Linked DNA regions of Ruficoccus amylovorans. The protein of the gene in region 1 interacts with the protein of each later gene in a pairwise test. Links are inferred from orthologs where the notes say so. Each region holds a gene or a part of one and is shown on either strand. Other genes may lie near its edges. The genes, in order: dnaE, H5P28_RS05585 and rplL.

The links.
Region 2: the proteins of dnaE (region 1) and H5P28_RS05585 interact in binary tests that used the Escherichia coli proteins (3 or more experiments, as listed by UniProt). The link is inferred for Ruficoccus amylovorans from one-to-one orthologs.
Region 3: the proteins of dnaE (region 1) and rplL interact in binary tests that used the Escherichia coli proteins (3 or more experiments, as listed by UniProt). The link is inferred for Ruficoccus amylovorans from one-to-one orthologs.

What each region holds. Positions count from the first base shown.
Region 1 is NZ_JACHVB010000014.1:74,102-85,424, reverse strand. Bases 6,907-11,247 are described here. They hold dnaE (DNA polymerase III subunit alpha), read left to right. Parts: upstream 6,907-7,294; coding sequence 7,295-11,047; downstream 11,048-11,247. Other genes in these bases: rpsU (30S ribosomal protein S21), read right to left, coding at 6,907-7,082. Outside these bases: ngg (N-acetylglutaminylglutamine synthetase), read left to right, coding at 1-195; H5P28_RS04895 (osmoprotectant NAGGN system M42 family peptidase), read left to right, coding at 233-1,459; H5P28_RS04890 (nuclear transport factor 2 family protein), read left to right, coding at 1,528-2,019; H5P28_RS04885 (hypothetical protein), read left to right, coding at 2,317-4,596; H5P28_RS04880 (glycosyltransferase), read left to right, coding at 4,624-5,898; H5P28_RS04875 (glycosyltransferase family protein), read left to right, coding at 5,950-6,735; more of rpsU, read right to left, coding at 6,882-6,906. UniProt on the Escherichia coli protein: DNA polymerase III is a complex, multichain enzyme responsible for most of the replicative synthesis in bacteria. This DNA polymerase also exhibits 3' to 5' exonuclease activity. The alpha chain is the DNA polymerase catalytic subunit.
Region 2 is NZ_JACHVB010000014.1:271,241-281,564, forward strand. The notes cover bases 3,332-6,331. They hold H5P28_RS05585 (3'-5' exonuclease), read left to right. Parts: upstream 3,332-4,489; coding sequence 4,490-5,173; downstream 5,174-6,331. Other genes in these bases: H5P28_RS05580 (DUF294 nucleotidyltransferase-like domain-containing protein), read left to right, coding at 3,332-4,493; H5P28_RS05590 (DUF4405 domain-containing protein), read left to right, coding at 5,259-5,717; mnmL (tRNA modification radical SAM protein MnmL/YtqA), read left to right, coding at 5,894-6,331. Also shown: H5P28_RS05565 (AsmA family protein), read left to right, coding at 1-73; H5P28_RS05570 (anaerobic sulfatase maturase), read left to right, coding at 95-1,396; H5P28_RS05575 (mechanosensitive ion channel family protein), read right to left, coding at 1,624-2,466; more of H5P28_RS05580, read left to right, coding at 2,562-3,331; more of mnmL, read left to right, coding at 6,332-6,862; H5P28_RS05600 (TorF family putative porin), read left to right, coding at 7,254-8,063; H5P28_RS05605 (hydroxyacid dehydrogenase), read right to left, coding at 8,148-9,152; H5P28_RS05610 (hypothetical protein), read left to right, coding at 9,393-9,854; ilvN (acetolactate synthase small subunit), read left to right, coding at 9,981-10,324. UniProt on the Escherichia coli protein: DNA polymerase III is a complex, multichain enzyme responsible for most of the replicative synthesis in bacteria. The epsilon subunit contain the editing function and is a proofreading 3'-5' exonuclease.
Region 3 is NZ_JACHVB010000013.1:75,424-80,800, forward strand. The notes cover bases 1-2,946. They hold rplL (50S ribosomal protein L7/L12), read right to left. Parts: upstream 1,693-2,946; coding sequence 1,309-1,692; downstream 1-1,308. Other genes in these bases: rpoB (DNA-directed RNA polymerase subunit beta), read right to left, coding at 1-1,100; rplJ (50S ribosomal protein L10), read right to left, coding at 1,805-2,326; rplA (50S ribosomal protein L1), read right to left, coding at 2,332-2,946. Outside these bases: more of rplA, read right to left, coding at 2,947-3,030; rplK (50S ribosomal protein L11), read right to left, coding at 3,045-3,470; transcription termination/antitermination protein NusG, read right to left, coding at 3,504-4,088; preprotein translocase subunit SecE, read right to left, coding at 4,117-4,332; tuf (elongation factor Tu), read right to left, coding at 4,625-5,377. UniProt on the Escherichia coli protein: The binding site for several of the GTPase factors involved in protein synthesis (IF-2, EF-Tu, EF-G and RF3). Is thus essential for accurate translation.

The DNA.
Region 1 (11,323 bases):
CGCGCCGCCCGTGCGCTCGACATCCCGGTGGTGGGCCTGGACCTCATCGTGACCTCGCCCGACCGGCCCGAGTACGTCTTCATCGAGGCGAACGAGCGTCCCGGCCTCGCCAACCACGAACCGCAGCCGACCGCAGAGAAGTTCATCGACTTTCTTTTCCCGCAGACGGTTACTCCCCCTGCGCCCGGCGCTTGAAACGCCCGCGCGAGCACGTATATTGTCCCGCACACTCATGAGTAAAAAGCAACCGGACGGCCCCGACACCGATTACCTGCAACAGGTTCTGCTCAGGCTTCTGGGCATTCACAGCCCCTCGGGCTATACCGACCCGATCGTGCGCGAGCTGTGCAACGAACTGGACGCGCTCGGACTACCCTACGAACTGACACGCCGGGGCGCGGTTCGCACCACCCTGCCCGGTCGGGCCTACAGCCCGGACCGCGCTATCGTCGGTCACGTCGATACGCTCGGGGCAATGGTCAAATCTCTCAAGGACAACGGCCGCGTTGGACTCGTGCCGGTCGGTACGTGGTCGGCACGCTTCGCTGAAGGGGCCCGGGTTTCGCTCTACACTGACAGCGGCATTCACCGCGGGACGATTCTCCCGCTGAAGGCCTCGGGGCATACCTTCAACGACGCCATCGACACCCAGCCCGGCGTCTGGGAAAACCTCGAACTTCGCATAGACGAAGATTTCGCCAGCCGTGAGGATTTGATCAAAGGCGGCGTGCAGGTCGGAGATTTCGTTGGGGTGGATTCGCAGGCCGAGCTTTTGCAGAACGGCTATCTCAACTCCCGTCACCTCGACGATAAGGCCGGCGTGGCAGCCATGCTCACGGCGGCCAAATACATCATGGACCACAAGATCGAGCTGCCCGTCGAGTGCCACCTGCTCTTCACCATCTCCGAGGAGGTCGGTTCGGGCGCGTCCGCCGTGCTCCACGGGGACGTGGCCGAAATGGTCTCCATCGACAACGGCACCGTCGCTCCCGGCCAGAACTCCAGCGAACACGGCGTGACCATGGCCATGGCCGACTCGACCGGCCCCTTCGACTACCACCTGACGCATCACCTGCTCAACCTGTGCGCCAAAAACACCATCCCGCACCAGCGCGATGTTTTCAAATACTACCGCTGCGACAGCTCCTCGGCGCTGGAGGCGGGCAACGACATCCGCACCGCGCTTGTCACCTTCGGGGTTGACGCCTCGCACGGCTACGAGCGCACGCACCTGGACGCGCTCACCAGCGTCACCCGGCTCATCATCGCGTACTGCCAGACGCATCTGGTTTACCAGAAGCAGCGCTCGCAACTCGGCTCGCTCAAAACCTTCCCACAGGTGCGCAAGACTGATGTGCCTTTGACTCAGCTTGAGCAGACCGAGTCTCAGGCTCAGATCCCGCCCTCCGCGCCGGAACAAAAACCGCAGGCATCCTCCAAGTCCCCACGGAAAAAATAAGCGTATACTCTGCCAAGAAAATCGCCGTCTGGACTAGCCTTTTCCGTCTCATGTGATAATTAATAACCATGATGCAGTACGCGAAACTGGCCGGAATCAGTGCGCTCATCGTGGCGGTCGTGCTCGGGTTTATCCTGCTGGGCCGCGATGACGACGAGCAGCAAATCCACCGCCGTCTCGACAAGCTGGAGCAGCTTGGCTCCAAGCCCGCCAACGAAACCCAGTTGCAGAGCCTGGGAGCGGCCAGGCAGATCGCGGACTTTTTCACCGAGGATGCCGAGGTCCGGCTCATCCCGCAGCTTTCCCGCACGACTGATCGCAAAGAACTGACCGGGGCGATGGCTGGCATCCGCACCCGGGTCAGCAGCTCGGACGTCAGCCTGGGCAACCGCACGGTCAATGTCTCCGAGGACGGGCAGCGAGCCTCTGTTCTGCTCACTGCCACGGCCACCGTCGTTATCGGGGGCGACAGTGAGCGCCACAAGGACCGCTATCTCATCGAGTGGCAAAAGGTGGACGGCGACTGGCTCATCTCCCGCGTCCAGCCCGCCAACGACTGAGCTCCAGCATTCACTCGCGGCATGGACACACTGTGTCAGGCCGACGTAACAATGTAATACGGCAGGCTTCCTGTATCCGTCGGCAACTACATCCTTAGCGCGTGTCCGCGCTGATCAACCGGACCTGCGTAAAAACCGTGGCATAAACGAAACGCGGCACTGTTCATCGTATTTTTTGCTCATCTTCTCCACGTTTTTCTTGGGCGCTGACTTGAGAGTCTTGTGATTTCTGGCTATATTCTCAGCGAACCCTCAAGGCGTTTGCGCGTCTCACCCCCTGCAACGCAAGGTCCCGCTATGAACTTACTCCGTTGGCTACCCTGGCGCTATTTTCTCCGGCGTGCCACCACCCGGCACGGCTTCCTCGATCCGTTCGCTTTCATGGCGCGGCTCAGGCAATTTTCACAACCCTCCGAGGTGCAGGAGCCGATGGAGTTGCTCCGGGCCGGAGCCGCCTTCCACGCGCGCGGACTCATCAACACCAAGGTCATCCAGAACAACCTCGACTGGATCTGGCCCTACTGGATCGCGCGGCAGTTCAACCCGCGCGACGTGTCCTTCATCCCGCGTGCGTTTTCCTTCAGCCACATCAACCTCACCCACCGCAACTGGACCGCGGTCGGCCTGCCGGGCGAGGAGGCGCTGGCGCTGGTCGATCCGCGCGGACTCGTCACGCCTTTTCACGACGGCTGGTCCATCGACCACTGGTTTGTGGCCGACGACGGGCGGCGCGTCCTACCTGCCTACACCGCCGAGGCCGAGCAAGTCCTGCTCATGGGCGACCAGCATCAGGTGCTGACCGAGGTAAACACCGCCGTCGCCCGGCTCTCGCTCAACACCGGGATCACCCGCAAGGCCGGGCACCCCACCCTGCTCACTCAGGCGGGCTTGCGCGCCGAAGCCGACGGTTGGCTGGTCGTGGCCATCCGCCCGAGCAACCCCGAGGGCGTGCGCTTCGTCGATGAGATTGCCCGCGAGGGCAGCACTTTTACCGTCAATGAAAACCACCGACTCCACCTGGAGCATCCGCCGGAGCGCGTCGTCATGTCGGACTACCACCGGGGCGATGTCGGCCGGGCGCTGGCCGATCCGCACCGGCTCGACACAGCGCAGACCTGCCCCGCGGGGCTGGCCTCGGCGGCGGCGGCCTGGCGCGTCCGCGCCCACGAGGTTTTCACCACCTCCTACCAGATCCCGCTCGAAGCCACCGAACACCGCCGCACGGTTGCCTTCCCGAACTGGGAGAGCTTCAATCGCCAACGCACGAAGCTGGAGATCCCGGACACACGGATGCGGGAGGTTTTTGAAAGTTCGCAACACACACTCGCACTACTGGCCGAGCCGGAGATCGTTCCCGGCCCTTACACTTACCGGCGGTTCTGGTTCCGCGACGCCTGCCTGATGGCCAACGCCTTTCTCGGCAACAACGACGCGGAAACCGTCCGGCGCACGCTGGCCACCTTCACCGACCGGCAGCGGCACGACGGCTACTTCCACTCACAGGAGGGCGAATGGGACTCCAACGGACAGGTTTTGTGGATCGTGGACCGCTGGGAACAACTCACCGGCCAACAGCTCGATGCCCCGGACCACAAGTCCCTGCTCAACGCGGCCCGCTGGATCGTGCGTAAGCGCAAGTCTTCCGACTCGAAGCACCCCGGCCTGTTTCCGGCAGGCTTCAGCGCCGAGCACCTCGGGCCGAATGACTACTACTACTGGGACGACTTCTGGGGCATTGCCGGGCTGCGCTGCGCTGCCGCGATTTTCGCCCGACGCGGCGAGAACGCATTGGCCGATGAGTTCCGGCGTGAAGCCACCGCATTTGAAAAGGACCTGCGGGCCAATATCGAAGCCCTCCCCGAGCGCCGCACTCACGGCGGCATACCCGCCTCACCGCACCGGAGGATGGACTCAGGAGCGGTCGGCTCGATGGTGGTCGATTACCCGCTGGAGCAGACCTTTCTGCCCGACGAGCGCATCACGCGCACCGCCAACTGGCTCTGGCAGCACTGCTTCCTGGAGGATGCGTTCTTTCAGGACATGATCCACTCCGGCCTCAACATCTACCTCTCGCTGGCGCTGGCCCAGACCTTCCTGCGCCGGGGCGACGAGCGCTGCCGCCGCATCGTCAAGGCCTGCACGCGCCTCGCCTCCCCCACCGGCAAGTGGCCCGAAGCGGTCCACCCACGCACGCTCGGCGGCTGCATGGGCGACGGCGAGCATGGCTGGGCCGCCGCCGAATGGTGCGAAATGATGCGCGCGCTCTTTATCCGTGAGAGCGAGGACGGACTCATTCTGGGCGAAGGGCTTTTCCCTGAATGGTTTGAGGCCGACGAGCCGATGGCCTACGGACCCACACTGACACGTTTCGGCCCGGTCACGCTCGAACTGGAACCGCTCGACGGCCAATGGCAGCTCCGCATCCTCGGAGAGTGGCGCGACAAGGCCCCGCGCCTGCAAGTGCGGATTCCGGGATTCACCGGGCAGGACTTGCCGGGCGGGACCAAAGCGCTCATATTGTCGCGCAATTACACCAGCCCAACGGGGCAAACTTCGCCCGCCCAAACCGCTCGCTAAACGCCCTCCCCCTCAACACCGCCACCGATGAAAATCGCCATGTTCACCAACACCTACCCGCCGCATGTCGGCGGGGTCGCCCGCTCGGTCTCCACGCAGGTCGAGTGGCTCCAGGCCCACGGGCACGAGACGCTCGTCATCGCCCCGGAGTTTCCGGACATCCCCGAGGGAGAGGAGCCCGGCGTCCTGCGCGTGCCGGCTATCCAGAATTTCAACGGCTCTGACTTCTCGGTGCGGCTGCCGCTGGGGCTGGACGCCGTAAACCGGATCGAAGCCTTTGCACCCGACATAGTGCACTCGCATCACCCCTTCCTGATGGGCGACTCAGCCCTGCGTATCGCCTATCAGGAGGGCCGTCCGCTGATCTTTACCCATCACACGCGCTATGAGGACTACGCGCACTACATCCTCGAGGACTCCGACGCCCTCAAGGCGCTGGCCCGGGAAATCGCGCTCAACTACTCCAGCCTCGCGGACCTCGTGGTCGCCCCCAGCGCGAGCATCGAGCAGATGCTGCTGGAGCGCGAACTCAAGCAGCCCATCCGTGTCATCCCCACCGGGATCGACCCGGAGCGCTTCCGCCCCGCCGAGCCGCAGGCCGTGCGCGAACGCCTGGGCATCCCCGCCGATGCCTTCACCCTCGGGCACGTGGGGCGGCTCGCCCCGGAGAAAAACCTTCCCTACCTGATGGAAGCGGTGACCGCCTTTTTAAGGAAAAACGAGAGCTGCCACTTCCTCGTCGTCGGCTACGGCCCTGAGGAGGAAAAAATGCGCGCCAGCGCCGAAAAAGCCGGAATCGGCCCGCGCTGCCATTTCGCCGGGAAGCTGGAAGGGCAGGACTTGGCCGACGCCTACCACGCGTTGGACCTGTTTGTTTTTTCCTCCAAGTCCGAGACTCAGGGCATGGTACTGGCCGAAGCCATGACCTGCGGCAAGCCGGTCGTCGCCCTCGACGCACCCGGCGCGCGTGAAGTCGTCCGCGACGGTTCCAATGGCCGTCTGCTCGCCGGTGACGCCAGCCCCGAGCAGTTCGCCGAGGCCGCCGACGAGCTTTACCAACGCCTCCGCAACGGCTCGCCGGAGGACAGAAACGCCCTCGAAGCCAGTCTGCGAGAGACCGCCGAGGCCTTCTCACTCGACGCCTGCATGGGCCGCATGTGCGAACTGTACGCGGAGGCCATAGCGGACTACGGCAGCGCTGGAACGCTTAGCGGCTGGGAGAAATTCCTCGGTCGCTGCGAGGCTGAATGGCGGCTGGCCCTCGAAAAAGCCGCTTCCGCCGGAGCCGCGATCTGGTCCTGAGCCGATAGAAGTTCCTCGCTATTTTCGCCTCGCTGGTCTTCTCTGTTAATCATGTCAGCAAGTGAGAGCCAGCAGCGCGGGTGCCTGTTTGTCGCTACCGGCAAGGACGCCTTCCTGCGGGAGGCGATCTACAACGCCCGGCAGGTCAGCAAATACATGCCGGGCCTGCCCATCGCCCTGTGCACCGAGTTGACCACCGAGCGGCCCAAGCCCTTTTCCACCCTCATTCACCTTGAGGACGGCACGGCCAACGCGCACAAGCTCAAGGCCCGCAGCCTGTTGCTCAGCCCCTTCGAGCAGACGCTCTTTCTCGACACCGACGCCTTTGTACAGGCCCCGCTCTGGGAGCTGTTCTCGCTGCTGGAGGAGGCGGATATATGCATCGCCAAGGACTGCGATGTGGACTGGAACCAGAGTTGGGAGTTAAAATCGCTCAGCGGGGGCGCGCACTACAATACCGGCGTCTTCGCCTACCGCCGTTCTCCGGCCTGCGAGGCCTTCCTGAAGCTCCTGCAAGACCTCATCTGCGAGCATGATGATGCCGACATGTGGGCCGGGCACTTCGGCGATCAGCATTTTTTCAACCACATCCTGGAGTCCGGGCGACCGGAGGCCACGGCCTTGCGCCTGACCCCGATCCCCAATACCGTCTATAATGTCCGCCCCTGGATGGAGGATGAAATGCGCCGGCAGGGATTGCTCGGGCAGGCGAAAATCCTCCACATGCGCACCGCGATGACCGGGCCATTGACCGCGAAGAAATGCCTCCCCCGCCTGAAAACCAAACTCGCCCTGCGCACCCGCCTGAAGCGTCTGCTTGGCCGGGGCCCTGCTTGAGAAATTTTTCCGGGGGTCAGCTGCCCCGGTCCCGAGACTGACAGATTGCTGCTCCAACGGCCCCAACCGGACACCGAAAAAACCCGGCCCACCAGGGACCGGGTTCAAACTCTCAACCGGACTGGCCGGTAGAACTGATAAAAAGCTTACTGATTCTCGTAGCGCTGGCGCAGCATGTTGCTGAACGCCGAAGCCTTGTTCTTGCGGCGCTTCACCTCCGAGGGCTTCTCGAAATAGCGGTTGGCACGGACGTCGCGGATGATACCTTCGCGGTCCAGCTTCTTCTTGAGGCGGCGGAGAGCCTTCTCCATGGTCTCGCCTTTGCGGATTCTGACTTCTACGGGCATGTGGATTGATTAAAATTCGTTTTCGGGAAAAGCGGAGATAAAGACCCTTTCGCACCGGGGCGTCAAGGTTTTTATCACACCTAATTTACCCGATTTGCCATTCTCCTCCTCCCGGTGCGAATAACCCGGCGAACAACTTCTGTTGACCGGGGCTTGAAAAGCGGTGGGAGGCGGAGGTAAAGTGGCGGTTTCCCCGTAGAAAAGCGAGCCGCATGTGCAAAGATAAAGAATTCGTCCATCTCCACGTCCACACCGACTACAGCCTGCTCGACGGGTGCAGCCGCGTTGACCGCCTGTGCCAGCGGGCCGAGGAGCTGGGCATGAAGGCCCTTTCCATCACCGACCACGGGGTGCTTTTCGGGCTGGCGAGCTTCTTCAAACAGGCCAAGAAATACGGCATCAAGCCCCTGCTGGGCTGCGAAATCTACCTCGTTTACGACGACCACCTCGGCGCTACCAACGAAGAGCGCGCCAAACAGAAAAGCTACCACATGGGCCTGCTGGCCCGGAATTTCCAGGGTTACCAGAACCTGACCCGCCTCGTCTCCAAGGGGCACACGGAGGGGTTTTACCGTAACCCGCGCGTCAGCCTGACCGATCTCTACAACCACCGCGAGGGGCTGATCGCGTTCAGCGGGTGCCTGGCGGCGGTCATCCCGCAGTTTCTCATGGCCGGGGACTACGAGTCGGCCCGCCAGGCGTGCGGGAAGTTCGTGGACATGTTCGGGAAGGAGTTTTTCATCATCGAGCTGATGGACCACGGGCTCAAGGAGCAGCAGGCCATCATCCCCGACCTGCTCAAGCTCGCCACTGAGTTCGACCTCAAAGTCGTGTGCACCAACGACGTGCACTACGTCAACGCCTCCGACCACCAGCCACACGATTCGCTGCTGTGCATCCAGACCGGCTCGCGCCTCTCTGAGGAAAATCGCCTGCGCTACGGTTCGCAGCAGTTTTACCTGAAAAGCCGGGAAGAAATGGAGCGCGTCTTCAAGGAACGCCCCGACTCGCTCACCAATACCACCGCCGTGGCCGAGATGTGCGACGTGAAGCTGCCCTTCGGCGAGGACCACTACCCGGTTTACGAGAAGCCCGCCGAACTCAGCTACCAGCCCGACCCGGCGAACTTCGACCGCGTGCTCGACATCTACGTCGAGCGCAAGAACACCGTTCTCACCCGCGAGGGCAAGGAAACCATCGCGCTCGACGAGGATGCGCGGGAAAAATTCCGCAGCAACGGCCTCTACCTTTTCCACCTGTGCAAGCAGGGTCTTCAGGAGCGCTACGGCGTGAACTACGACGAGGTCCACCAACTGGAGGAACTGGGCAAACAGCTCGACGGCGACGCCGACAAGCACGCCGAGGCGCTCAAGCTTTGCGACCAACTCGACTACGAGCTGGCCATCATCACGGGCACCGGCTTCGTGGACTACTTCCTCATCGTGTGGGACTTTATCAAGTGGGCGCGCGACCGGGGCATCCCGGTCGGACCGGGCCGCGGTTCGGGCGCCGGCTGCATGGTCGCCTACGTGTTAAAAATCACCGACATCGACCCCTTCCGCTTCGGCCTGCTCTTCGAGCGCATGCTCAACCTGGAGCGCGTCTCGCCGCCGGACTTTGACGTGGACTTCTGCATGCGCCGCCGCGACGACGTGGTCAACTACGTGCGCGACAAGTACGGCCGTGACCGCGTGGCCAACATCATCACCTTCGGCACCTTCGGGGCCAAGATGATCGTGCGCGACCTGGCCCGCATCAACGACCTGACCTTCGCCGAGGGCGACAAGCTGGCCAAGATGATCCCGGACGAGCTGAACATCTCCCTCGACGACGCCGTGGCCAAGTCCGGCGAACTCCAGAGCGAGATCAAGCACAACCCCATCGCCAAGCGCATCATCGAGGAGGGCAAGGTGATCGAGGGCATGACCCGCAACACCGGCAAGCACGCCTGCGGGGTCATCATCGCCGACCAGCCGATCACGAACCTGATCCCCGTCACCCTGCAGGAAGGCGACCTCACCACGCAGTACCCCAAGGGCCCCAGCGAGGACCTCGGCCTACTCAAGATGGACTTCCTCGGCCTGAAGACCCTGACCGTCATTTCCGACGCCCAGGAGAACGTCCGCCAGTTGCCCGGCCAGGAGGACTTTGACATCGAAAAGGTCAGCCTGGAGGACCCGGCCACCTTCCAGCTTCTGAAGGACGCCAAGACCGTCGGCGTCTTCCAGCTTGAGTCCGGCGGGATGCAGGCGCTTTGCCGCCAGCTTGAGACCAGCAGCATCGACGAGATTGTGGCGCTTATCGCCCTCTACCGTCCCGGCCCGATGCAGTTTATCCCGCAGTACATCAAGGGCAAAAAAGATCCCTCGACCATGCAGGTCCCCCACCCGCTCCTCAAGGAACTGGTCGAGGAAACCTACGGTGTGCTCGTCTATCAGGAGCAGGTCATGCAGTCCGCGCAGATCATCGCCGGGTACACGCTCGGTGGCGCCGACATTCTCCGGCGCGCCATGGGCAAAAAGATCAAGGAGGTCATGGATGCCCAGAAGGAAATCTTCATCACCGGCGCGAAGGAGACCAACAACATCGACCGTCGCAAGGCCGAGGAAATTTTCGCCATTCTGGAGAAGTTCGCGCAGTACGGTTTCAACAAATCGCACTCCGCCGCCTATGCCATGCTCAGCTACCGCACGGCTTACCTGAAGGCGAACTTCCCGTGCCAGTTCATGGCCGCCGTGCTCTCCTCCGAGCTGGGTAACGCGGACAAGGTTTCCCACTTCATCGAGGAGTGCGAAAACCTCAACATCGAGGTGCTCGGCCCCGACATCAACGAGTCGCGTCTCATGTTCACCCCGGTCAAGGACGAGCACAAGGGCGACGAGGCCGCCTGGAGCATCCGCTTCGGCCTGGCCGCGATCAAAGGCGTGGGCGACGCCGCCGCCCGCATCATCCTGGCCGAACGCGACAAAAACGGCCCCTTCACCGATTTCCACGACTTTATCACCCGCACCGCCGATGCCGCCGTCAACCGCCGCGTGGTCGAGTGTCTGGTCAAGACCGGAGCCTTCGACTACTGCGGCGTGGACCGCGGGCACCTGCTCGCCGCCGTCGAGCAGGTCATCAACGAGGTGGCCGACCTCGCCCGTGACCGCGAGGCCGGCCAGGCCAACATGTTTGACATGCTCATGGACGACAGCGACGGCGCGGACGATTCCGGTCCCGGCCACAGTGCCATCCGCACCGACGGCCCGCCCATGCCCATGGCCGAAAAACTCCAGTACGAAAAGGAACTGCTGGGCTTCTACGTCTCCGGGCACCCGATGAACGAGTTCCACGGCCTCGACGACATTATCAACAACCTCATCCCCGGCGAGGACCTCAAGCTGTGCGACCGCCAGAGCTTCCGCCTCTGCGGCGTGGCGCTCAACATCAACAAGCGCCTCACCCGTAAGGACAACCGCCCGTGGGCCTTTTTCACCCTGGCCACCCGTAAGGCCTACTACCAGATCAACGCCTTCCCGGACGCCTTTGAAAAGTACGCGCAGAACCTGGCCGAAGACGGCAAGATCGTGCTCGTCGAGGGCGAGATCCGCTACGACGAGGAGCGCGGCGAGACCCGGCTCAACGCCAACTACATCGGAGCCATGTCCGCCGAATCCGCCGCCGCCTACGTCACCGCCGCCACCCTTTACACCGGCACCGAAGACGCTCCGCTGGCCGACCTCGCCCGCTTTCTGCGCGAACTGGTGGATACCAACGAGAGCGGCGGCACGAAGCTGCGGCTGGCTGTCATGGTCAACGAAGACGAGGCGCTCTACTTCGAGAGCCCCGACTACGTAGCCTGTAAGCTCGTGCCCCAGCTTTACGAGAAGCTCAAAAAGCACCCCGCCGTCCGCCGCATCGAGCTCGACTCCCGCCCCCTCCGCGAGCCCGAACGCCCCAAGTGGGAACGCTCCAAAAAATAGTGCGTGGCCGCACGGGACGTTGAGGGGCTGCGCCCCTACGGAGCCAGAAAGGCTCCTGTGCGTGGCCGCATGGGACGTTGAGGGGCTTCGCCCCTACGCCGCCAAAAAGGCGGCTACCCCGGAGCGTGGCTGTACTGGGCCATGAAGGCCGTCACCCCCTATGCGGCAAAAGGCCGAATGGCTAAATGATTAATTGGTTAATTGTTATTTCCTACGTTCCGCATCCAACAATTAGCAATTGGCCATTTAGCCATTATGGCTACAGTATTTTTAAAA
Region 2 (10,324 bases), 200 kb from region 1 along the record:
ACAGCAACAGAAACAGAAACAGGCGACGCCCGAGGACGCCGTCCGGGGACTGCTCCAGAACCTGCTCAAGTAAAACCGGAGGAATTCTGCGATCATGAGCAACAGCGCACCCGGGCAAGTGGAAACGTCGGCCCCCGTTTCCCGGGCCTCCTCGCCCTTCCACATCATGACCAAGCCGATGGGGCCGCTGTGCAACCTCGATTGCCAGTACTGCTTTTATCTGGAAAAGGAGGGACTGTTTCCGAGTAACGAGCGGTTCAAGATGAACCCGGAACTGCTCGAAACCTATATCCGCGACTACATCGCGGCCCAGCCCGGCCAGAGCGTGTCCTTCGCCTGGCAGGGGGGGGAGCCGACGCTGGCCGGGGTGGATTTTTTCCGCAAGGTGGTCGAACTCCAGCGCAAGTACGCCGCCGGGCGGCAGATCGAGAACGCCCTCCAGACCAATGGCACTCTGCTCAACGACGAGTGGTGCCGCTTCCTGGCCGGGGAGGGCTTTCTGGTCGGGATCAGTATCGACGGCCCCGAGCGGCTGCACGACGCCGGGCGCGTCGATAAGCGCGGCCAGTCCAGCTATCGCCAGGTGATCCGGGGGATCGAGCTGGCGCGTAAGCACAAGGTCGAGTTCAACACCCTGACCGTGGTCAGCAGCTCCAACGTGGGCGAACCGCTGGAGGTGTACAAATTCCTGCGCAACATCGGCTCGAACTACCTCCAGTTCATCCCGCTGGTGGAGCGCGCCGCCGACGAGGCTTCGGCCAAGCTCGGGCTTAGCCTGGGGCTGCCGCCGGACTTCGACAACCCGCCCGCCCCGCACCAGCCCATTGTGACGAAGTGGACCGTCGATTCGCGGGCCTGGGGGCAGTTTTTGTGCAAGATATTCGACCGCTGGGTCACGCGCGATGTCGGGCGCACCTTCGTGCAGCAGTTCGATGTGGCGCTGGGCAAGTGGCTCGGCATGCCGGGCGGAACCTGCGTTTTTTCCGAAACCTGCGGCAAGGCTTTCGCCCTCGAACACAACGGCGACCTCTACGCCTGCGACCACTACGTGTACCCCCGTTACAAGCTGGGCAACATCCTCAACCAGTCCATCGCCGAGCTGGCCGACAGTGCGGCGGCGCGCAAGTTCGGCAACGACAAGCGCGACAAGCTTACGCGCTACTGCCGGGAGTGCGAGGTGCGCTTCGCCTGCAACGGTGACTGCCCCAAGCACCGCTTCACCTTCACGCCGGAGGGGGAGTTCGGGCTTAGCCACCTGTGCGCGGGCTACAAGCTGTTTTTCCACCACATCGACCCGGCCATGAAACTGATGGCCGACCTCTACCGCAACCGTCGCCCGTCCTCGGACATCATGGCCATCCTCAAGCGTCAGCCCGGCCTCTTGAAAAAAGCCTGAGACGGGCGAGTGGGGGCGGGGGAAATCTTCGCCCTCGAAGTCACGCGAAGGGGCGCGAAGCTTTTTTAATTGTCCAGTGCGGCCACGCACCGCGGGTGCGGGCTGCGCAAGCCCGCAATTATTATTCCCTGGGAAAACACGAAAAAGGCGCTCCCGAAGCTGGGAGCGCCTTGTCGCAAAGAGCGTAAGAACCCGGCGGGTTTTTGACCCGCTGCCGGGGTGTCCCGTTAGCTGTTGGCCGGGGTGGTGACGTCGGCGGGCTTGGGATCGGCCTGATAGACGTGCACGTCGCGCTGCGGGAACGGAATCGAGATGCCTTCCTCGTCGAAGCGGAGCTTGATGGTCATTTGCAGGCGGAAGAAGGTCGGCCAGTAGTCCGAGCTGTTAACCCAGGGGCGCACGGCGAAGTTCACGCTGCTGTCGGCCATTTCGAGCACACCGACGGTGTAGGAGGGATCCTTGAGCACGCATTCGTCGTTGTTGAGGATGTCCTCCAGCACGGCTTTGACCTTGCGCAGGTCATCGTCGTAGCCACAGCCGACCACGAGGTCCATGCGGCGGGTGTCGTGAGAGGAGAAGTTCGTGATCGGCCCGCTGGTGATCTGGCCGTTGGGCACGACGATCTTCTTGTTGTCGGGCGTCTTGAACTGGGTCTCGAAAATGCTCAGGTCAACCACCGTGCCGCTGATTCCTGCGGCCTGGATGAAGTCACCGATGCGGAAGGGCTTGAAGACCAGAATCATGATCCCGGCGGCGAAGTTGCCCAGGGAGTCCTTCAGGGCGAAGCCAATGGCCACGGTACAGGCGCCGACAATGGCGACGGCCGAGGTCGTGTTGATGCCGACTTTCTCGAGCGCGGCGATGACGACGAGGGCCAGCAGAATGAAATAGAGCACATTTCCACCGAAGGAGACCACGGCGGCCTCGACCTTGCGGGCAGTCAGCACCTTGCGGAATATCTTGGTGATGAATTTGGCCAGGATGCGACCGACAATCAGGATGATGATGGCGTAGAGGGCCGGGAAGGCGTAGGTCTCCACCAAGTGAATGATAGTGTTGGTTTCTTCCATAGGTAATCTAATAGTCTCGTTAGTAGCTTGAATGTCCAGAGCCGCTTTTTTTGCTCGGACCGGTGTGAAATCGGCGCTTAAATTGAATGCTTTATATGAAAACGTCCAGCATCTCCCTGCGCGTCGCCGATTTTCTCAAGCAATACCCTCCGTTTGAATTTCTGAGCCTGCAGGACCTGGTTCATCTGGCCGGATCGGGCCGCGTGAAGTTCCACGAGGAAGGCGAGCATGTCTTCGACGAGGGAGAGCCGAGAAACCGCCACTTCTACGTGATCCAGCAGGGGACGGTCAACCTCTATACCCGCTCGCCCAAGGGCGGCGAGGAACTGGTGGATGTGCGCGTCGAAGGCGACCTGCTGGGGATTTTCTGGCTCATGGGTGAGCAGCCCTACCGCTACACCGCCATCACCGCCAGCGACACCTTGCTGTACGCGTTACCCTTCGAAGATTTTCTGCCGCTCGTCGCCCGTTACCCTGCTGCCACGCGCTACCTGGTGGACTATTTTTCTGAACTCCCCGCCGGCAAAGGCGAGGACTCCGGCAACGAGGCCGGGCAGGAGCAGCGTCTATGGCTCCAGAAAAGCGGCGTTCACCATACCTTTGAGTCCGATGGTTATCTGACCTGTTCGCCCGGCGAGAAAGTCCGCGAGGTCGCCCTGAAGCTTTCCGCTCATCACCAGCAGGCGGCGATTGTCACCAGCGCCGAAGCGCTTCCGCTGGGCATCGTGACTGAGGCTGACTTGTGCCGCCGCGTCGCCACGGGCGAGATTTCGCCCGAAGCCCCGGTCGAGACGCTGATGACTTCGCCCGTGCGCACGGTCGGCCCTGACCTCAACGCCGGGGAACTCCTCCTGCGCATGCTCCGCTACCGGCTGCGTCACTTGTGTGTGACCCGCGACGGCACACCCGATTCCCCCGTCATGGGGCTGGTTTCCGAGCGCGAACTCCAGCTCAACTACGGTCGCCTGCCCAACGCCCTCGGCCGCCAGATCCTGGCCGCTTCGGATGTCCGCGCGCTCTCGCGCCTGCGCGACCGCGCGGACGAGCTTTTGTTGGAGTACCTGGAGAATGAGGCCGACATGGGCTTCCTGATCGACTTTGTGGCCGAGATCGACGGGCTCGTGCTCAACCGCGCCCTGCAAATGGGCGAACAGCACCTGCTCGACCGCGGGCTGGAAAAGCCGGACGTCGGCTTCTGCTGGCTGGCCATGCACAGCGAGGGCCGCAAGGAGCGGCTGATCCGGTCGGCGCAGCGGACGGCGCTCGTCTATGAAGACCCGCCGGTGGAGATCAGCCGCTACTGTCGCCGCTGGTTCCTGCACCTGGCCGAGGAGGTGAGCCATATCCTGGTCGGGTGCGGCTTCCCCTTCGATACCAACGGCCGACTCGCCAGCAATACCGAATGGTGCCAGCCCCTGACCACCTGGAAGGCGTATTTCAGCCGGTGGATTCACGAGCCGATTGAGAGCAACATCGTTTCGCTGACCTCGCTCTTTGACCTGCGCGCGGTCGGGGGCAAGAAAGAGCTGGCCGACGCCCTCAGCAGCCACATTCGGGCCGAGATCAAGGAGAGCCCGAACTTCATCCCGCTCCTGGCCAACGACGCTATGGCAAACCTGCCTCCGGTCACGATTTTCCGTGATTCGGTCATGGACAAGGCGGGCATCCTCTGGAGCTGTATCGACACCAAGATGCACGCGCTCTACCCGCTGGTGGACGTGGGCCGGGTCTTCGCGCTGGAGTACGAGCAGGAGGACTGCACCAGCACGATTGAGCGCTTTACCCGCATGGCGGACCTCCTGCCGGACGAGCGCGAGCTGTTCCGCGCCGCCGCCGACGCCGCCCGGGCCAGTCTCGCCTTGCAATCGCTCATCGGACACCGCCGGGGCGACAACGGCCAGTTTATCCGCCCGCATGAGTTGACGAAATCCGACCAGGAGCACCTGAAAGGCGTTTTTCGCACGATTGTTCGCCTGTTGGACTTCGCGGCGGCACACTTTAAGCTCAACGGAGAGGGAAAACGATGAACTTATTTGGCGACAGCGACGACATCCAGCTCTACCACGAGTCTTTCGAACAGACCTGGAGCGACTCCGATCCGATGGACCATGTGCGCTTCGTCGTGCTCGACACCGAGACAACCGGCCTCAATGCCCGCAAGGACGGCATTGTGAGTATTGGCGCGGTCGCCGTGCGTCGGGGGCAGATCATGCTGGAGGACCAGTACGAGGCTATGATCAAGTTTGCCTACAACACCTCGGCGGTGGTCGTGCACGGAGTCACGCGCGAAGTGGCGCAGGAGGACGGGCTGGAGGAACCGGTTGCGCTGCGGGAGTTTTTGGCTTACCTGCGCGACGGGGTTATCGTCGGGCACCACATCGGCTTTGACGTGGAAATCCTGGGCGAGCGTTGCTGGCAGCGTTTCGGCCTGAAACTTCAGAACCGCTGGATTGATACCATGGAGCTGACCCTCCGGCTGGAGGACCTGGGGGCGTTTCCGGAAGAGGAGCACTTGAAGAAAGACTTCAGCCTCGACGGGCTGTGCCGACGCTTCGGGGTCAAGCCGCACGACCGCCACACTGCTCCCGGTGACGCCTTTATTACGGCGCAGATTTTCCTGAAACTTTTGCGCCTCGCCCGGCGTTATAATATCCAGACGCTGGCCGAACTGAGCGAACGCTGGCAGCCCCCCGAGGAACGCACCTGAGCGTAGCGTATCTGCCGGGAGGGCTAAACCGGAGGCTTCGCGATGGGAAAGCGGCGTGGGTAACTCCCCTCCGATAAGGCTTCCCATGAATAAACTTCTTTTTCGGCGCGTGCTCAACCTGCTGCTGTGGTTGAGCATCTGTTTCATGGCCGGTAGCGGCCTTCTTCTGAAGTGGAAATTTCCCCACGGCCAGGGGCGTGGCTCGGGTCGTCTCTACGAGTTGCTCGGCCTCGACAAACACGAATGGGGTCAAGTGCACACCTGGGTGGGGATCGCCTTCGCGCTGCTCGTACTGGCTCACCTTTACCTCGCCTGGCCCTGGCTCAAAAGCGCGGCAGCGGGTCGCAAGCGCCTCTGGGCGGTCTTCGCCGGGCTCGCCCTCGGGCTGGCTATTCCCGTCGGGTTGATGCTCGCGCCCGTTCGGGAAAATACGCTGGCGGCGAAAGACTCCGTGCTGACTGGCTCGCCGGAACAAAGCCCGCCGGAGCCGGGCTATGGACAAGGGCAGGGACCGGGCAAGGGATACCGCTGGCGGCAGCAGTAGCGCTGCCGCGGGCGTGTTGCGCGTTTCAATGACCGCCGCCCGCGTACAAAATGTTACAAGAACGATTGCAGCCGTGATGGCTAAATAGGCAAGATAGTTAATTGTTGGCTTCCCGGTTCAACATCCAGACATTAACAATCAGCCATTTTAACCATTTAGCCATTCATCGTTCCGGTATGAACACGGTTTATTCATGGGGACACGAGCGCCGCTACAACGACGCTTCGAGCGCGTTTCGGCAACACTTCGCCGGGCGGGTGCAGAAGGTCTCGGTGGACGGCGGCTTCACCTGCCCAAACCGGGACGGCAAGCTCGCCCGCACCGGCTGCGCCTACTGCAACAACGCCACTTTCAACCCCGACTACTGCCGGGAAGAGGGGAGCATCGCCGCGCAACTGCGGGAGGGGATGGTTGTCTTTTCCCGTAACCGCAAAAGCCTGCCGTCGGTTTTTCTGGCCTATTTTCAGGCCTACTCCAACACCTACGCGCCGCTCGAAGTCCTGAAGGCGCGCTACGAGGAGGCGCTGAGCGTGCCGGGCATAAACGGGCTGGTGCTGGGGACACGACCGGACTGCGTGACGCCGGAGATCCTCGATTACCTGGCCGAACTTTCGCAGCGCTGCTACGTGATGGTCGAGTACGGGGTTGAGTCGGTCAAGGACGAGACCCTGCGGCGCATCAACCGGGGGCACAGCTTTGCGGAAGCCCGACTCGCCATCGGTGAAACCGCCCAGCGCGGCATCGCCTGCGGGGCGCATCTGATGCTTGGGCTGCCGGGCGAGGACCGCGCCGACTGGCTCGAACAGGCGCGGGTAATTTCAGAGCTGCCCATCGATCACCTCAAGTTGCACCAGCTCCAGATCGTGCACGGCACGCAGATGGCGAACGAGTACCGCGAGCACCCGGAGCGTTTTCCGCTGTTTACACCGGAGGAGTACCTGGAACTTGTGGTCGATTATCTCGAACGCCTTTCGCCGCAGATCGTGGTGGAGCGTTTTACCAGCGAGTCGCCCCCCGCCTTGCTTATTGCGCCGCAGTGGGGGGAGCTCCGCAATTACCAGTTTACCCACCGGGTCGAAAAACGCCTGCGTGACCGTGCGACCTGGCAGGGGAGGCTTTTTCAGGAAGTCTCGCCACAGGCCTGAGCACCTCAGACACCGGGAAAGGTGAACGAGGAGGGCCGCGGAGTGCTTGTGGCGGGGGCCTGAGTTTCACACGGGTATCGCAGGTGCCGAAGATAATGACGATTATGACGATTTGAAATTGTTTAGGTAAGATAATCTTATATTAATCTTTCATTGAATAAGTAAATTGACCCCGTGATGGGTATTGAAATTGAATCTCAACATCGAAAGTTGGCGAGGGCAATTTACCGTTCTGGTAGCTGCTATTGCCTGGAATTCGATCCACAGACCTCGACGTGTTGGATGAGAATGAAAGCATGAGACATGGACTCAGTTTCGGGCTCAATCACGCAGGCAGGCGAGAGTGAAGACAGATTTCTTCCCAAAAGCTTTAATCCATCGCTGACAGACTATGAACGCTATCAATCAGGTGCTTTTTTTATCACTGGCGGTCGCCGCCACCGGGGTCTATGCCCAGACTGAGGTTTTTGAAGGGATCGACCGAGAGGCCGAAACCCAGGCCCGCGAAGCGGCTGTTGTTGGCAGCGGTGAAACACCCCAGTTGCACGCTTTCGCCAATATCGGCTATGAGTCGATGTATGTCACCTCGGGGATGCAGGGCGCATACGCCTCGCTCCAGCCGAATATCGAGTTCGAGTACTACGGTTTTTACGCCGGAATATGGGCGAACCTTCCGCTGGATTCCAACCCCGGCGGCAATTACGCCACCGACCCTTTTTCGGATGAGTATGATATCTATGCCGGGTACGGGATGGGCTTCCTCGACGACTTGCTGACGGCTTCGCTCGGGGCGACGTATTACTACTACCCGGACGATGCCGCCGACCCCGGCCACACCTGGGAGCTGAACTTCGCGGTGGAGGCCGATGTGCTCCTGAGCCCCGGTTTCGAGGTCAACTATGACCTCAACCTCAACCAGCTCGAACTGGTCGTCGTCAGCAGCTACGACTACGACCTGAGCACCTATACGGTGGACGGACTGGGCCTGGCCGCAGGCGCGGCCTTCGGTTATCTTCAGAATCAGACCGACCAGTTTTCGTACTTTTACGTGGAACTGGCCGTGGACCTGACCTACGTGTACAACGATAATTTCTCCCTCTACGCGGGGCCCCGCTTTTCCACCAATGACGCCGGGGACCACAACATCGGGGAACGCGAAACCAACTTCTGGTGGGGCGTCGGCGCTACCTTCCAGTTCTAGGGACTGGGCATTGTATTGAGATTATCAATACAATGCCAGCGGTCGGGCGTTGGCTGATCCTGATGTGCCGGGGAGGCGTGCCGCTCAGGCCATGCGGACGATATTGTCCGGGGTGACCGGGACGAGCGCGGGTTCTCCGGCCAGGTAGCGATGACACTCTTCGCGGGCCATGTCCCCCAGCCGGTGGCATTCGCGACCGGCCGAGCCGGCGATATGCGGGGTGAGAAAGACGTTGGGCAGCGTGAGCAGAGGAGTCGTGCAGTAGGCGGTTTCGTCGGTGATGACATCGAGAACAGCGAAAATATCGGGCCGGTTTTTCAGGACACGGACAAGGGCGTTCTCATCGACAATAGCCCCGCGGGAGGTGTTGATAAAGGTGGCATTGCGGGGCATGAGCTGGAGCAGCTCGCCGGTAATCATGCCTTCGGTTTCGGGCAGTTTGGGCGCGTGGAGAGAGACGACATCGCACCCGGAAAAAAGCGCTTCGAGCGTCGGCACCCGGCGCACGGACAACTCCTGAAAAAGCGATTCGCTGGCAAAGGGATCGTAGGCGACGACATCCAGCTCGAACTGCGATAGCCGCTGGCAGATCAGCCGTCCGATGGCTCCCAGCGAGATGATGCCGACGCGCGAGCCGGTGTAAACGCCGGAGACTTCCTGGCTGGCGTGATCTATGCGGCCTTGGCGCAGTGCGTAGTTTTTGGTCCAGGCGCGCTTGAGGGCAAAGACGATGCTGGCCATCGTGTACTCGGCCACCGGGATCGCGTTGGCGGTGTAGGCGCTGGTCAGGCGGATGTTACGCTCCCAGAAGGCGTCTGTGACGAAGTATCGGACGGTGCCGGCCCCGTAGAAAAAGGCTTTCAATGAGGGTAGGGCGTGGAGCAGTTCGGCGTTCAGGACCGGGGCATTCCAGCCCGAGAAAATGATTTCTACGTCCTGATAGTATTCGGGATTTTTCAGGATTTCCTCCGCCGTGTGGACCCGCCCGTCGTTTTCGGTTATGTCGCAGATTTCAGCGATAGCCGATTCGCTGTAGACCACGCTCAGGAACTCTTCCTTAAGCAGAAAAATGGATTTCGGTTTCTTCATTATTCGTGTAAAAAGGCCTACTCCCGAGCCTTACTGCTGTAAAGCATCATGGCGTGCATTAATATGTATGACTGAATTATAGGACGCATTGCCTCGGTAATTGGGGCCATGACCACGTACAAGCCGGTAGTTTCGCCGTCGCCCATGAGATTTTTTAGTTGTCCATAAGCAAGGCTCCCAGCCTGAGTGGCCGGGCTTTTGCGCTTTCAACTCGTATGAGAGGCGTTATGGTACGGTTCCATGAAGCTATCCCCATATGTGTGTGCCCTTGTCCTTTCCCTGTGCCCGGCTATGGTTTTCGCCCTGCCAGCCAGCCAGCGGAACGGTGCGAAGTTCGTTAAGAAAGCCGAGCAGATTGAAGGCTCGTGGGTATCGACGGACCTCTCAGGCGATGCGATCTGGCTGGTAGTCGATACCGTGGGGGTCGTCTTCAGCGATGACGGAAGATTCAAGGCGACGGCGGTGCTCGAGGGCGGCAGTCGCAAGAGCCTGGCTGGCCCCTACCACCTGGACCTCGGCAAGGTCCGTCTTGAGCCCAAGGGGTGGGGCACGCAGATCTGCACGTACTCGATCGACGGGGGCGTGCTGACGCTCTACAACGAGGCGCACGGCATCACCGCGAAGTTCAAACGTGGCGAGCTTCCGGCCCCGCAGCCCCGGCAATCCGCGCCCACTGGCGGTATGCCTGGAATGGGGTTTTGATCGGTCTGAGTGGGGGAGAGCCTGTCGGAGCGGTCATTTTTTGGACGCCCGCGGCCTGTGGCCTTGGAAAAGAGCCGATTTTTTGCTTTCGCCCGGGCGCGAACTCTGCCAATGTCTCCTGTTTTTATGCGCCACACGATCTCAGCATTGGTTGAAAACAAGTTCGGTGTTCTTGCCCGCGTGGCGGGTATGTTCAGCGGACGCGGGTTCAACATCGACACGCTCAATGTCGGGCCGACCCACGACCCGCTCCTTTCGCGCATAACGATCACGGTAGTAGCCGAGGCGGAAGGGACGCTGGACCAGGCCATCAAGCAGCTCGACAAGCTGGTCAACGTCATCGAGGTGACACACTTCAGCGAGCGCACCTCGTTCGTGGCCCGCGAGCTGGTCATGCTCAAGATCGACGCCGGTCGCGAGACCCGCTCGGAGATCATTGAAATCGTTGATATTTTCCGCGCCAAGGTTGT
Region 3 (5,377 bases), on another replicon or contig:
AGGTAGCGGGTGGCTTCCGTGATGTCCTCGACGTTGATCGTGCGCTCTTCCAGATCGGTGCTCAGGTGGAGCTTCTGGTTGATCTTGTAGCGACCGACGCGGCCGAGGTCGTAGCGCTTCGGGTCCTGGAACAGGCGCTTCAGGAGGGCCTTGGCGTTGGCCACCGTCGGCGGCTCGCCGGGGCGGAGGCGCTTGTAAATGTCGCGAAGGGCTTCCTCCTCGTTGCGGGTCGGGTCCTTCTTGAGCGAGCGGATGATGGCACCGTCGTCAACCGTCGTGTCGATGACCTTGACCTCGTTCAGCCCGGCCTTTTCGAAGGCGCGGATGATGGTCTTGGTCAGCGGCTCGAAGGAGCGCGCCAACACGACGCCACGCTCGGCGTCCACGATGTCCTCGACGAGCACCAGGCGGGAGACGTCCTCCATCTTGAGCGCCTTCTTGATGTCGAGGTCTTCGAGGGTGTAGAAAAGGTTGAGGATGTCGAAGTCCGTGCTGTAGCCCATCGCGCGCAGGAGCGTCGTGATGAGGAACTTGCGGCGGCGACGGCGGCGGTCCAGGTAAACGTAGAGCAGGTCGTTCTGGTCGAACTGCACTTCGAGCCAGGTGCCGCGGTCGGGGATGATGCGGAAGGAGTGCAGCATCTTGCCCGAAGTGTGGGCGGCCTCCTCGAAGCAGATGCCCGGCGAACGGTGCAACTGGGAGACGATGACGCGCTCGGCGCCGTTGATGATGAACGAGCCGCGCTCGGTCACCATGGGCAGCTCACCCATGTAAATTTCTTCGTCTTTGATGACATCCTCTTCGCGCAGGCGCAGCTTCACGTAGAGCGAGACCGAATAGGTCACCCCTTCGCGGATGGCCTGCATCTCCGTCATCTTGGAGGGCACGGCGTTGTAGGAAACATACTCCAGCGCGCAACGCTCGTCATAGCTCTGGATCGGGAAGACTTCGCGAAAGACGGCTTCGAGGCCGATGGGCTTGCGTTGGCTGGCAGGCGTGTCCAGTTGGAGAAATTCCTGGAACGAAACGATCTGGTTTTCGATCAGATTGGGAGGGCTGATAACCTCCTTGAGTTTGCCGAAGTTTTTACGGTCAATCATGGTTCTGCCTGGATGCTTGTTGTGTGTCGGTGACGTGCTCATCGCCGCCGGGACTACCCTGCCCTTTCACGCCTGGACAGCCTCGGGGAAGATCAGCGTTTAATGGGATGTTGTAAAAACGCAGAGAGCGGACCCGCCACTGGCGGGCCCGCTTTTCCACGGATTAAAAAGCTTGGCTAGCAATTTCGTTATCTTCGATAAACGGAATTTACTTAACTTCGACTTCGGCGCCGGCGTCCTTGAGCTTCTTTTCAAGATCAGCAGCCTCTTCCTTGGAGACGCCTTCCTTGATCGGCTTGGGAGCACCTTCGACCAGTTCCTTGGCTTCCTTGAGGCCCAGGCCGGTGATGCCGCGGACTTCCTTAATGACGGCGATCTTGTTGCCGCCGGCAGCCTTCAGAATAACGTCGAATTCGGTCTTTTCCTCGGCGGGAGCAGCCGCTTCAGCGGCCACGGGGCCAGCAGCAACGGCAACCGGAGCAGCGGCGCTGACGCCCCACTTTTCTTCCAGGTCCTTGACGAGGCCGGCGATTTCGAGAACGGACTGGCCCGAGAGCCATTCGATGACTTGATCCTTGGTGATGTCGCTCATGATGTTTCCTTGAATGACAGGTGATTTTTTAAGAGGCGCGCCTCCCTGCTCTGTTCTTTGGATACTCTTGTATCTTTTATTGGGTTTGTTTTCCGGAATGGAAAGGTTTGGCTTAAGCTTCGCCTCCTTCGGCGCGGACCTTGGCCTGCAGGACATTGACAAAGTCCTGCGGACCGGCAATCAGCACGCGCACCATCTGAGTACCGGGCTGCGTGAACAGGCCGAGCAGCTGGCTGCGGAGGGCTTCCAGGCTCGGGAGCTTGGAAAGGGCTTCGACGTCGTCGCGGGTGAGGGCCTTGTCCCCGAGGATACCAGTCTTGATATCGACCTTCTCCTTGTCCTTGAAGAACTTGAAGAGGACCTTGGCGACCTCGGAGGGGTTCGGCCCGCCAACCACGATCGCGGTCTGGCCGTTGAGGACGGACTCGTCCACCGGCAGTTCGCGGGCACGGGAAGCGACCTTGAAGATGTTGTTTTTGACGACGTGGAACTCGGCGTCCTTGGCAGCCAGGAGGCCGCGAAGCTGGGCCGTGTCTTCCACGTTCAGTCGGCTGAAGTCCGTCAGGAAGACGTACTCCGACTTGTCGAGGTGAGTGTTCACCTCATCGACGAGAAACTGTTTTTCGGGTCTCATGGCGCTTAGTTGAGGCTGAGGGTTTTCGTGTCGATCTTGACGCCGGGGCTCATGGTCGAGCTGATGGTGATGCTCTTGATGAACGCGCCGCCCTTGAACGACTCCGGACGGGCCTTGGCGATGCAGTCGAGCGCCGTGGTGGCGTTTTCGAGCAGCTGCTGGGCGCTGAAGGAGCGCTTGCCAACGACAACGGCGAGGTTGGCGGTCTTGTCCATCTTGTACTCGACGCGACCGGCCTTGACTTCCTGAATGCCAGTGGCGATGTCGTCGGTCACGGTGCCGGACTTCGGGTTCGGCATGAGGCCGCGCGGGCCGAGCACACGAGCGATTTTGCGCACTTCCTTCATGGCAGAAGGAGTGGCCAGGGCGACGTCGAAGTCCATCCAGCCTTCACTGACCTTGGCGATCAGGTCGTCCATACCGGCGTATTCGGCACCGGCGTCGAGAGCGGCCTGGGCGTTTTCGGTGAAGACGGCGACGGTCACCTTCTTACCGCTGCCATTGGGCAGGGAAACGGTGCCGCGGACCATCTGGTCGGACTGCTTCGGGTTGACGGCGAGGCGGGCGTAAATTTCCACGGTCTCGTCGAACTTGGCGGCGGGCATTTTCTGCAGGAGCTCAATGGCATCCTGAAGACCATGCGCGGCCTTGAGATTTCCGGCACTCTGCGCGGATTGCATGCGTTTGCTGACTTTGCTCATCATGTCCTCCTTACAGGTTAGTCAATGACTTCGATCCCCATCGAGCGGGCGGTCCCCTCGATCATGCGCGCGGCATGGGCGGGGTCGGTCGCGTTGAGGTCGGCCTTTTTGATTTCGACGATCTCCAGGATCTGCTTGCGGGTCACCTTGCCAACTTTTTCCTTGTTGGGGGTGCCGGAGGCCTTGGCGATGCCGGCGGCCTTCTTCAGCAGGACGGGAGCGGGCGGGCTCTTCGTGATGAAGGTAAAAGACCGGTCCGCGTAAACGGTGATGACGACCGGCAGGATCATGCCGGCTTCGCCCTTGGTCTTGGCGTTGAATTCCTTACAGAAGGCCATGATGTTGACCCCTGCCGAGCCGAGGGCCGGACCAACCGGCGGCGCCGGGTTGGCCGCACCAGCGGGCAGCTGTAAGCGTACGGTTCCTACTACTTTTTTAGCCATGGTATGTATGCGGTGTTAGCGAGCCGTCTTGATTTAAGACTCTTCCGCTCGTTCGACTTGCCAGTATTCCAGATCGACCGGGGTGAACCGGCCAAAGATGGAAACGGAAACTTTGAGGCGGCCGCGCTCCGGATCGACTTCGTCGATCTTGCCGATGAGGTTGAGGAACGGACCGTCGGTGATTTTGACCTCTTCGCCCACTTCGTAAACGACCTTGGGCTTCTCGACCCCTTCGGCCGCCTTGACCTGGTCGAGGATGGTGTTGACCTCGCTCTGCTTGAGCGGCGTGGGGCGGTCGTCTTCGCCGCCGAGGAACCCGATTACCCCCTGGATGCTCTTGACGAAGTACCAGGGCTTGTGCAGCAGCTTGCCGTACTCGTCGTACATGCGCATGCGGATGTACAGGTAGCCGGGATACAGCTTGCGGGTCTTCTGGCTCTTCTTGCCGTTCTTGACCTCGGTGACAACCTCGGTCGGCATGAGAACCTCCTCAATGTAATCCCCCATTTCCTCGACTTCGATGAACTTGTCGAGGTAGCGCTTAACCTTTCCCTCCATGTTGGAGAGGGTGTGAACGGCGTACCAGTGCAAACCGGCAAGTGAATGGGTGCTGGTCATGGGCGTCTAGGGGGTAAAGGTGCGGGGCTTAGCTGTTGCCGCGGACGAGGTCGCTGAAGAAGGCGACAAAGTTGAAGTTCGCGAAGTCAACCACGGCGATGTACACGCCAAGGAGGCAGACGGCGATGATGACAACGGCGGTCATCTCCTTCAATTCCTTGAAATTGGGCCAAACAGCCTTCTTAAAGACCTCGATACGGGTCTCCTGGAAAAAGAGGCGGATTTTGTTAAAAGGATTGGCCATTAGAGTGATGGGAAGTTTGAAGGTTTGAAAGTTTGAAAGTTCCGGGACGCCGTTGTCTCTGCCGTGATGACACCAGACCCTTCGGCCCGAAACTCTTAAACATTCAAACGTGTCTTTGCGTAAGTGGCAGGGCGGGAGGGATTCGAACCCCCAACTTGCGGTTTTGGAGACCGCTGCTCTACCAATTGAACTACCGCCCTACGCAAAAAGTTGCCTGTCTTTCTGTTAATGAAGAAGCCGGGAACCCTTTTCCAAGGGCCCCCGGCGAAAAAGCTCAGACGCGGGTGCGCCCTTACTGCACAATCTTGGTCACGCGACCGGCACCGATGGTGCGGCCACCTTCGCGGATGGCGAAGCGCTTGCCTTCTTCCATCGCGACGGCCTTCTGCAGCTCGAGGTTGATGGTAAGGTTGTCGCCCGGCATGACCATTTCGACGCCCTCGGGGAGGGAGACGACGCCGGTCACGTCGGCGGTACCGAAGAAGAACTGCGGACGGTAATTGGTGAAGAACGGCGTGTGGCGGCCACCTTCGTCCTTGGTCAGGACGTAGATTTCAGCCTGGGCCTTGGCGTGCGGCTTGATCGTGTTCGGCTTGGCGATGACCTGGCCGCGCTGGATCTTGTCCTTTTCGATGCCACGCAGGAGAAGGCCGACGTTGTCACCGGCCTGGCCCTGGTCGAGCAGCTTGCGGAACATTTCCACACCCGTGACGGTGGTCTTCTGGGTGTCGGCGAGACCGACGATCTCGACTTCTTCACCAACCTTGACCACGCCGCGTTCGATACGGCCGGTGGCCACGGTACCGCGACCGGTGATGGAGAAGACGTCTTCGACGGACATGAGGAAAGGCTTGTCGATGTCGCGCTCGGGCTCGGCGATGTCCTTGTCGATGGCATCCATGAGCTTGCCGATGGCTTCGGCACCGCCGGGCTTGCCTTCGAGGGCGGCGGTGGCGGAACCACGAACGATGGTGATGTTGTCACCGTCGTAGTCGTACTTGGAAAGCAGATCGCGGATTTCCATTTCGACGAGCTCGAGGAGCTC